4 regions of the Streptomyces sp. NPDC054786 genome follow, and region 3 is predicted to be linked to each of the others. Evidence: riboswitches for the same ligand, from Rfam matches in the RefSeq annotation. Region 3 holds a riboswitch; each other region holds the start of a gene.
What was found. Region 3 has a riboswitch for cyclic di-AMP ahead of ACWGI6_RS21995 (M23 family metallopeptidase). Riboswitches for the same ligand answer to the same signal wherever they lie in the genome.

Region 1 (2,190 bases), on a different contig from region 3:
TGGGCGGGTAGCGCTTGGGGTCCAGGTCCAGATCGCGGCAGACCAGGGCCATCAGGCGCTTGGAGTCGGCGGCGTCGTAGATCGAGAAGGAAGAGGTGAAGCCCAGCTTCTTGGACTCGCGGCGCAGGATGCGGACGCAGGCGCTGTGGAAGGTGGAGACCCACATGGCGTTGGCCCGCGGGCCGACGAGCTCCTCGACGCGCTCCCTCATCTCGCCGGCGGCCTTGTTCGTGAACGTGATCGCGAGGATCTGGCCGGGGTGGACATGGCGCTCGGCGAGCAGATGCGCGATGCGGTGGGTGAGCACCCGGGTCTTGCCGGAGCCGGCGCCGGCGACGATCAGCAGCGGGCCGCCGGTGTGCACCACGGCGGCCTTCTGCTCGTCGTTGAGCCCCTCCAGCAGCGTCGCCGGGTCGAGGGCGGGACGGGCGGCGCCGTCGCGGTAGTACGCCTCTCTGGGCGGGGGCGCGTCGAACTTCCCGCCGAAGAGGTCGGCGGGGATCTCCTCCGGGGCCGGACCGTGCTCGTCCTCGGGGGGCGGCGGGTGCTCCTCGCCCTTGTGGCCGAGGTCCGCCAGGAAACTGTCGTCAAAGAGGCTGCTCATCGCCCACCGAGTCTAGGCCGCCGCACTGACAGTCCGCCGCGGAGTAGCCCATTGTCGGCCGCTTGCGGGGCGAGGCGTGGCACCGCGGCAGGTCAGGTGGCCGGGACCGGCACAGATCGGTCGGCGGCTCGTCTACCCGAATCCGACATCTGCCACAACAACCCCGCATCGCGTTCAGGTCACGAAAAGGTTTCGGGCATATCGAACATCAGCCTTCACAGGAGCCACACGAGTTGGCTAACGTCCTCGCTCAGGCAGCCCGCCTCCCCGTGGACGACAGCGTCCGCACGGGCCGCCCACGCCGAGTCCGGCCCTGCCCTCAGGCACCCGGAGCCGGGGACCCACCAGCACCACCGGGGTGAATCGATCCGGACAGCCGTCGCCAGCGGACGTCCGGACCGTAGGGCAAGCCTTCCGTCAGCGACACCGCCCGAACCCGACAGCTAACCCGGTAGGCGGTCCACGGAAGGAGTCGCCGGCCTTGGCGTCGCATCGCAAGCCGCGCACCAGCATTCTCGCCTCACCCGGAGGCCGACGTACGGCCGTCGGGCTCACCACTGCCGCCCTCGCCTCGGCCACGCTGCTCTCGCAGTCCGCCGACGCGGCCCCCCGGGCGCCCAAGCCCACCGTCGAAGAGGTCAAGCAGAAGGTCGACGGCCTCTACCGCCAGGCCGAGGTGGCCACCCAGAAGTACAACGCCGCCAAGGAGCACGCCGACACACAGCGCCACACCGTGGACGGCCTGCTCGACGCCGCCGCCAAGCGTGCCGAGAAGATGAACGAGTCCCGGCGCCAGTTGGGCACCTTCGCCTCGGCGCAGTACCGCACCGGCGGCATGAACCCGACGGCGCAGCTGATGCTCGCCAAGGACCCGCAGCAGTTCGTCGACCGCAGCCACCTCATGGAGCGGCTGACCGGCCGGCAGAAGCAGGCCGTCACCGACTACCAGGAGCAGCAGGCGGCGGCCGCCCGGCAGCGCGCCGAGGCGACCCGCAGCCTGGAGCGGCTGCAGACGTCGCAGACATCCCTCAAGGAGTCCAAGCGGTCCGTGCAGCAAAAGCTGGCCGAGGCCCGGCAGCTGCTCTCCCGGCTGACCGCCCAGGAGAAGGCGCGGCTCGCGGAGCTGGAGCGCCGGAAGGAAGCGGCGGCCAAGCGCAAGGCCGAGGAGGAGGCGCGCAAGCAGCAGGAGCGCGAGCGCCGGCGCCAGCACGACGCCGGCGGCTCGGCCGGCGGACAGACCGGCGGCGGTGCGGACGACGGTGGCTCGACCGGCGGTTCCACCTCGGCCAAGGCCGACAAGGCGCTCGCCTTCGCCCGCTCCCAGATGGGCAAGCCGTACGTCTGGGGCGCGACCGGCCCCAGCTCCTACGACTGCTCGGGCCTGACGCAGGCCGCGTGGAAGGCCGCCGGTGTCAGTCTGCCGCGGACCACCTGGGACCAGGTCAAGGTCGGCCAGCGGATCGCCACCAAAGACCTCAAGCCCGGTGACCTGGTCTTCTTCTACGACGACATCAGCCACGTGGGCATGTACATAGGCGGCGGCAAGATGATCCACGCGCCGCACCCGGGCGCCAACGTCCGGGAAG
Region 2 (2,190 bases), on a different contig from region 3:
TCAGCCGCTGCTCGGTCGCGTCGTAGCCGACGAGCTCCGGGCCGATCTGCTCGATGACGGCCAGGACGGCCTTCTCCACACCCTTGCCGAGGTAGCGGTTCGGGTCGCCGTCGCGAAGCTCGATGGCCTCGAAGGCGCCGGTCGAGGCGCCGGACGGCACGGCGGCACGGCCCGTGCTGCCGTCGTCGAGGCCGACCTCGACCTCGACCGTGGGATTACCTCGCGAGTCGAGAATTTCGCGGGCTACGACGACGTCGATGGACGGCACGTTGTCTCCTTCGTGGGTGTCTGGAGTCTGCAGCACGAGCCTAACGGCCCCGGGCACGTCCGCTTGCCCTTGGCCCGCTCTGTGGGATGGAAAGACCCGGAAAGCTCCCCAAAAGCCCAGTTCACGGGACGTTTGGGCGCATTGTTCGCCGAACGGGAGAAACGCGGAACGGAACCGGTTACCGGTGTGCGGCCGCCATGGGTGCGACCCGGGCGCGGCCGGGCAACGAGAAGCCCCGCCGCGACGCGCTGGGGGAAGGGCGCGCCGGGCGGGGCGGTCTCACCGAGGAAGGGGGCCCGCCGCTCGGGCCCGCCGGATTCCCGCTGAGGGGTGGACTCAGACGTTGAGCTTCTGGCCCGGGAAGATCAGGTTCGGGTTGCCGCCGATGACCGACTTGTTGGCCTTGTAGACGGACTTCCAGTCGGCACCGTGCGCCTTGGCGATCTTGGCGAGGGTGTCGCCCGCCTTGACGGTGTAGTTGCCGTGGCCCATGGACTTGCGCTCGGTGGAGCGCGAGGCGTGCCGCTCGGGAGCGGCCGGGGCCTTCTTGGCCTCGGTCTTGGCGGAGCCCTCGTCCTTCTGGGGCGCGGACTTGGTCTGCGCGGAGCCCGAGGTGTCGACGTCGGCGGCGGGGCCACCGGCGGTCAGGTTGCCGGCACCGGCGCAGGACCAGGCGCCCGGGCCCTGGATGGCGAGGAGCTTCTCGGCGGCGGCGATCTGCTGGGACTTGCTGGCCAGGTCGGCGCGCGCCGCGTACTGGGTGCCGCCGGCGGCGGCCCAGCTGGAGTTGGAGAACTGCAGGCCACCGTAGTAGCCGTTACCGGTGTTGATCGACCAGTTGCCGCCGGACTCGCACTGGGCGACCTTGTCCCAGGTGGCGACGGAGGCGGCGGAGGCGGAGGTGGCGCCCATCAGCGGGACGGCCACGGCAGCGCCGGCGATGCCGGCGAGGGTGGCGACGCGGACGGCCTTGGACGGACGACGGTGCTTGCCCTTGATGATCAGCATGGTTCGTTCGTTTCCTCACCGACGCCTACGAGGTGAGCTGTCGGGTTCGGGCCGTGAGAATCGCCCGGCCTCGTGCGCGTGGCGCACGTGGCTTCACCCCAAGCCGGTTGACCCGCTTTCACGGGTGGGGCCGGCACTTACCTTGGGTCCCCCGCTCCTGCCTTCGGCGCTTGCGCGTCAACTGCCTCCGACCACCGGCAGGATTCGGCGTGTGATCGAAGGGCCCGCTTTGGCGAGCGGTCCTGACGTTAAGCAGTAATCCCCTTGGGGTTCAAACCCCACCATCTGAACCAAGTTGACCGTTTTTGATCACGGGCGGGTCACATACCCGCAGGTGAACCCCGGTTTGCCGAGGCGGGACGAACCGGGGTTCACCACGGTCAACGAGAGCCTTGTCTCACTTTCCCAAAAGCGGGCGAAGGGCGGCGAATTACCCCGCGGAGTGCCCGAGATCGAGCAGTTGGCCCGGCTTGATCAGGTCCGCGTCGGAGCCGACGACGCCCTCGTTGTGGTCGTAGAGCGCGGGCCAGCCGCCGGGCAGCCGGTGGGCCGAGGCGATGGCTGACAGCGTGTCACCCGGGCGCACGGTGTAGTCGCCGTCGCCCGCCGGGCCGGTGCGCGCCTCGTCGCCGCGTGAGGCATGCCGGCCGGCGGACCTGCCGCCGTCGTCGTCACCCTCGTCGCCCGAGCCACCGCGGTGCTTGCCCTTCGCGGGCTTCTCCTGCGGCGTGCCGGTCGTGTCCGTGCGGCTGCCGTCGTCGGACGGGTCGGCGGACTGCGACGGGTCGTCGTGCCCCTTGCCCGGCGTCGCCGAGTCGGACGGCGCCGGGTCGGTGGACGCGTCGCCGGAGCCGGCGGAGCCCGGGGCATCGGGCGAGGGCGCCGGATCGGACGACTCGTCGCCCGGCTCGTCG
Region 3 (2,190 bases):
AAGGAACTGTTCCCGGCCACGTCCCGTATGTCGCGGCCGCGCCAGGGCACCGAGGAGACCGTCGCACGCATCGACGCCGCGGCCGTCCGTGCCTTCTACGACGCCCACATGCGGCCCGCCACGGCCACCGCCGTCATCGTCGGTGACTTCACCGGGGTCGACCTGGCCGCCGCGCTCGCCGAGACCCTCGGCGCTTGGAGCGGCTCGACGGCCGAGCCGCTGAAAGCCTCCCCGATCGTCGCCGACGACACCGGCCGCGTGGTGATCGTGGACCGCCCCGGTGCCGTCCAGACGCAGCTGCTCATCGGCCGTATCGGTGCCGACCGGCACGACCGGGTGTGGCCCGCGCAGGTCCTCGGCACGTACTGCCTGGGCGGCACCCTCACCTCCCGTCTGGACCGCGTACTGCGGGAGGAGAAGGGCTACACCTACGGGGTGCGTGCCTTCGGCCAGGTGCTTCGCTCCACCGCTCCCACGTCCCCCGAGGGGGCCACGGGCGCCGCGCTGCTCGCCATCAGCGGCTCGGTGGACACCGCCTCCACCGTCCCGGCGCTCGACGACCTGTGGAAGGTGCTGCGCACTCTTGCGGCAGAGGGGCTGACGGACGACGAGCGGGATGTCGCCGTACAGAACCTCGTCGGGGTCGCGCCGCTGAAGTACGAGACCGCGGCAGCCGTCGCGGGCACTCTCGCCGATCAGGTGGAGCAGCACCTTCCGGACGACTTCCAGGCGCAGTTGTACGCCCGCCTCGCGGAGACCGGCACGGTCGAGGCGACCGCGGCGGCGGTCAACGCCTTCCCCATGGACCGGCTGGTGACGGTCCTGGTGGGCGATGCGGCACAGATCGCCGAGCCCATCAAGGCGCTGGGCATCGGTGAGGTGACGGTCGTCAGTGGCTAGTCCCGGCATGTGACGGAAGGTCATATATCGACAAAGCGGCTCCCGTGGCGATAGCCCGCCACGGGAGCCGCTGTATGTCCGGTTTATCTCGACAGGCGCCCCGGTTCTTGTGGCATCCCGCACAAAAAAGCGGTTCTGTTTGCCGATTGAAAGTTGCCCCGTTTAGCGTCGGTCCGGCTGTTCGTCACAAGTCCGCCACAACCGTGGCACCGGACAGTCATCGCCGAGTCCCCGTACGGCGCGAGCCAGGGGAGCCGGGGACCCAGTGTCCCTTGGGGTGAATCGGACTCCCCTCCGGAGGAGCCCGTAGGAGACCTTCCTGCTCCGAACCCGTCAGCTAACCCGGTAGGCGAGAAGGAAGGAAAGGACAAGCCAGTACATGGCGTTCATCCGTGCCACCGGGAAGCACCGTCGTGCGAGCCGCCCCGTTCGTACGACCCGCAACATCGCCGGCATAGCCACCCTCGCGGCGGGCGGCGTTGTCGCCTCCATGGCCTCGCCGGCGCTGGCGGCCACGGACGAAGCCCGCACCCACGACACCGGTCTGCAGCAGGCCGTCGTGCTGGGTGACGAGCTCGCCGGCCGTGTCGCGGCCCAGGCCGACGCGCAGCAGGCCGAAGCGGAGGCCGCGGCGGCGAAGGCGAAGGCCGAGGCCGTGGCCAAGAAGCAGGCCGAAGAGGCCAAGCGGCGCGTCGAGGCCGCTCGCAAGGCCAAGGAGCGCGCCGCCCGCGAGGCGGAGCGCAAGCGCCTCAACACCTTCGTCGCCCCCGTGGCCAACTCCTACGTCTCCACCGCGTACAAGGCCTCCAGCGGACTGTGGTCCTCGGGCAGCCACACCGGCATCGACTTCCATGCCGCCTCCGGCACCAGCGTCCACGCCGTCGGCAGTGGCACCGTCGTCGAGGCGGGCTGGGGCGGCTCGTACGGCAACAACATCGTGATCAAGATGAACGACGGTACGTACACCCAATACGGTCACCTGTCGTCGCTCGGTGTCTCGGTCGGCCGGCACGTCACCTCGGGCCAGCAGATCGGCCTCTCCGGCGCCACCGGCAACGCCACCGGCCCGCACCTGCACTTCGAGGCCCGTACCGGCGCCGACTACGGCTCGGACATCGACCCGGTCGCGTACCTGCGCTCGCACGGCGTCAACGTCTGATCTCCCGTCTCGCCCCGCCGCGCGCCTCGCGGTGCCCGCGTCGGCCCGAGCGTCCGCCCGAAGCCCCGGCTCCACGGCCGGGGCTTCGGCGTATCCGGGAGCGGGACGAGTGCACCGGATACGCCGTGTGG
Region 4 (2,190 bases), on a different contig from region 3:
TCATCCACCTCGAACACGCCGCGCCCGAGCAGGACATCTCGCTCTACATCAACTCCCCCGGCGGCTCCTTCACCGCGATGACCGCCATTTACGACACGATGCACTTCGTGTCGTGCGACGTGGAGACCGTCTGCCTGGGGCAGGCCGCCTCCTCCGCCGCGGTACTGCTGGCCGCCGGCGCGCCCGGAAAGCGGCTGGCGCTGCCCGGGGCCCGGATCCTGATCCATCAGCCGTCGTTCAGCGAGCCCATTCAGGGGCAGGCCAGCGACCTGCAGATCCAGGCGAAGGAGATGCTGCGCACCCGCGACCTGCTGGAGGAGATGCTGGCGCGGCACACCGGACAGCCCCGTGAGCGGATCGCCACCGATATCGAGCGCGACAAGATCTTCGACGCCCGCGCCGCCCAGGAGTACGGCCTGATCGACGGGATCACCCGCAACCGCAAGCAGTCGGCGCTCCAGCCCGTGGCGCGGTGAACCCGATGCTGCCGCCCGAACCGCCGCCGCTGCCCGCGCTGACCCGCGCCGAGGGCGAACTCATCGACAGCTATCTGGAGGTGATCGACCTGCTCGGCCGGATCAACCCGACCCGCTGCGAAGGCACCTACACCGGGCTGCGCGCCGCCCAGGCGCTGGTCGGCAAGGCCACCCGGCTACGGGACGCCCTGACGCTCATGCACAGCCGGGGCGAGAGCGAACTGCACCGCGCGACGCTGACCCGGGCGCTGCGGGTGCTGGACGGCGAGCGGCGGGCCGGGCTCGTGACGGTGCCGCCACCCGAGGAGGTCTGACCCGACACACGCACCGAGGCTGCGCATACGGCGTAGCGTCCGCGCCCGATGTGAGGAGGCGACGAATTGCGCGGAATAGACCTAATTCCTTGGACTTCGGATGTTTCGCCCCTGGTCCGAGGGGTGCAACACCCCGCGCCGTGGCACCTGAGGGAACAAAACTAACCATTCGGGTCAATTGTGACCCATCTCACATACGGCATTTTCAGCTCGGAATTCGGGTCCCAGGTGCGTGACGATCCCTTCGACGACAAGACCCCGCCACAGCGACGGGGCGGTCCGGACGGGCGCCTAATCCCGCCGCCGTGCCGGACGTCCGGTCGACGATGTGGACCGGCGGGAGCGGAGGACCCGAGCAGGACGGGGTCCCGGCCTTCACGGCCGAGGGCTCCTTGGGGTGAAGCCGTACAGACGGCCGGGCATCTTCGCCTGCCCGAACCCGACAGGTCTTCCTTCGCAGGCGGCTGACGAAGGGTTTGCGCATGACCGTGCGCATGCATACGCCGAATCTGCTGGCACGCGCCGGCACCGTCACCGCTCTGACGCTGGTCACGCTCGGCGGGACCAGCGTCGCGCCGGGAGCGGCCGGGAATGCCGAAGCCGCATCCGTGTCCGTTCACGCGCTGCGGGTCGCTGCTTCCAAGAGCGGAGCTCCTTACCGGTACGGCGCCCAGGGGCCGCACGCCTTCGACTGTTCGGGGCTGATGCTGTACTCGTTCAAGCGCGCCGGCCGGGCCCTGCCACGCACCGCCGCCGCGCAGTACGGCCGCACCCGGCATGTCGCGGCCAGCTCGCGCCGCCGCGGCGATCTGGTCTTCTTCCATTCGCGCAGCGGCATTTACCACGTCGGTATCTACGCGGGCCGGGGCCGGATGTGGCACGCCCCCAAGGCCGGGAGCGTGGTGCGGCTGGAACGGATCTGGAGCCGTTCGGTCTGGTACGGGCGTGTGGGCTGACCTGCGACGTCATCTCACGCCCGGTCAATTGTCGGTGGGCTTGGGCAATTTGACCGGGTGACTTCGCAACGGAGCGGCCGGCTCTCGTCCGTCCGCGGGAGTTTCCCGCCCGCGGACGGACCGGTCACGGTGCTGCCCCGGCCCGCACCGCGCGACGCAGGGGCGGTGTCCTTCACCTGCCGTGCCCTGGTGTCCGCGCCATGGCGCCCGTGGCATGCCCCGCCTCAGGCCAGCGCCACCTCGACGAGCAGGATGCCTCCCAGCGCCGTCAGGAGCGCTCCGGTGGTGGCTTCCAGGGCGCGGGCCACCGATGGGCGGCGCAACCAGACGCCCAGCCGGTCGACGAGCAGCGCGACGGCGGGGAACCACACCAGTGCCATGGCGACGACCATCGTCGCGAGCAGCAGCGTACGGGGCAGCGCGGGCTGTCCTGCCGGGACGAAC

Region 1: it holds a riboswitch for cyclic di-AMP, as region 3 does, so the genes downstream of both, ACWGI6_RS13480 (NlpC/P60 family protein) here and ACWGI6_RS21995 (M23 family metallopeptidase) in region 3, are expected to answer to the same signal.
Region 2: it holds a riboswitch for cyclic di-AMP, as region 3 does, so the genes downstream of both, ACWGI6_RS25235 (transglycosylase family protein) here and ACWGI6_RS21995 (M23 family metallopeptidase) in region 3, are expected to answer to the same signal.
Region 4: it holds a riboswitch for cyclic di-AMP, as region 3 does, so the genes downstream of both, ACWGI6_RS14720 (C40 family peptidase) here and ACWGI6_RS21995 (M23 family metallopeptidase) in region 3, are expected to answer to the same signal.

What each region holds. Positions count from the first base shown of each region.
Region 1 covers NZ_JBSHAW010000013.1:96,642-98,831, reverse strand. The annotation lists gene pcrA (DNA helicase PcrA) at 1-604, opposite strand, end outside; cyclic di-AMP (ydaO/yuaA leader) riboswitch at 894-1,077, shown strand; gene ACWGI6_RS13480 (NlpC/P60 family protein) at 1,086-2,190, shown strand, end outside.
Region 2 covers NZ_JBSHAW010000031.1:31,208-33,397, reverse strand. The annotation lists gene eno (phosphopyruvate hydratase) at 1-268, opposite strand, end outside; gene ACWGI6_RS25235 (transglycosylase family protein) at 605-1,276, opposite strand; cyclic di-AMP (ydaO/yuaA leader) riboswitch at 1,284-1,455, opposite strand; gene ACWGI6_RS25230 (transglycosylase family protein) at 1,707-2,190, opposite strand, start outside.
Region 3 covers NZ_JBSHAW010000025.1:103,271-105,460, forward strand. The annotation lists gene ACWGI6_RS21990 (M16 family metallopeptidase) at 1-900, shown strand, start outside; cyclic di-AMP (ydaO/yuaA leader) riboswitch at 1,112-1,267, shown strand; gene ACWGI6_RS21995 (M23 family metallopeptidase) at 1,280-2,059, shown strand.
Region 4 covers NZ_JBSHAW010000015.1:33,802-35,991, forward strand. The annotation lists gene ACWGI6_RS14710 (ATP-dependent Clp protease proteolytic subunit) at 1-476, shown strand, start outside; gene ACWGI6_RS14715 (hypothetical protein) at 482-790, shown strand; cyclic di-AMP (ydaO/yuaA leader) riboswitch at 1,082-1,268, shown strand; gene ACWGI6_RS14720 (C40 family peptidase) at 1,273-1,746, shown strand; gene ACWGI6_RS14725 (LysE family translocator) at 1,971-2,190, opposite strand, start outside.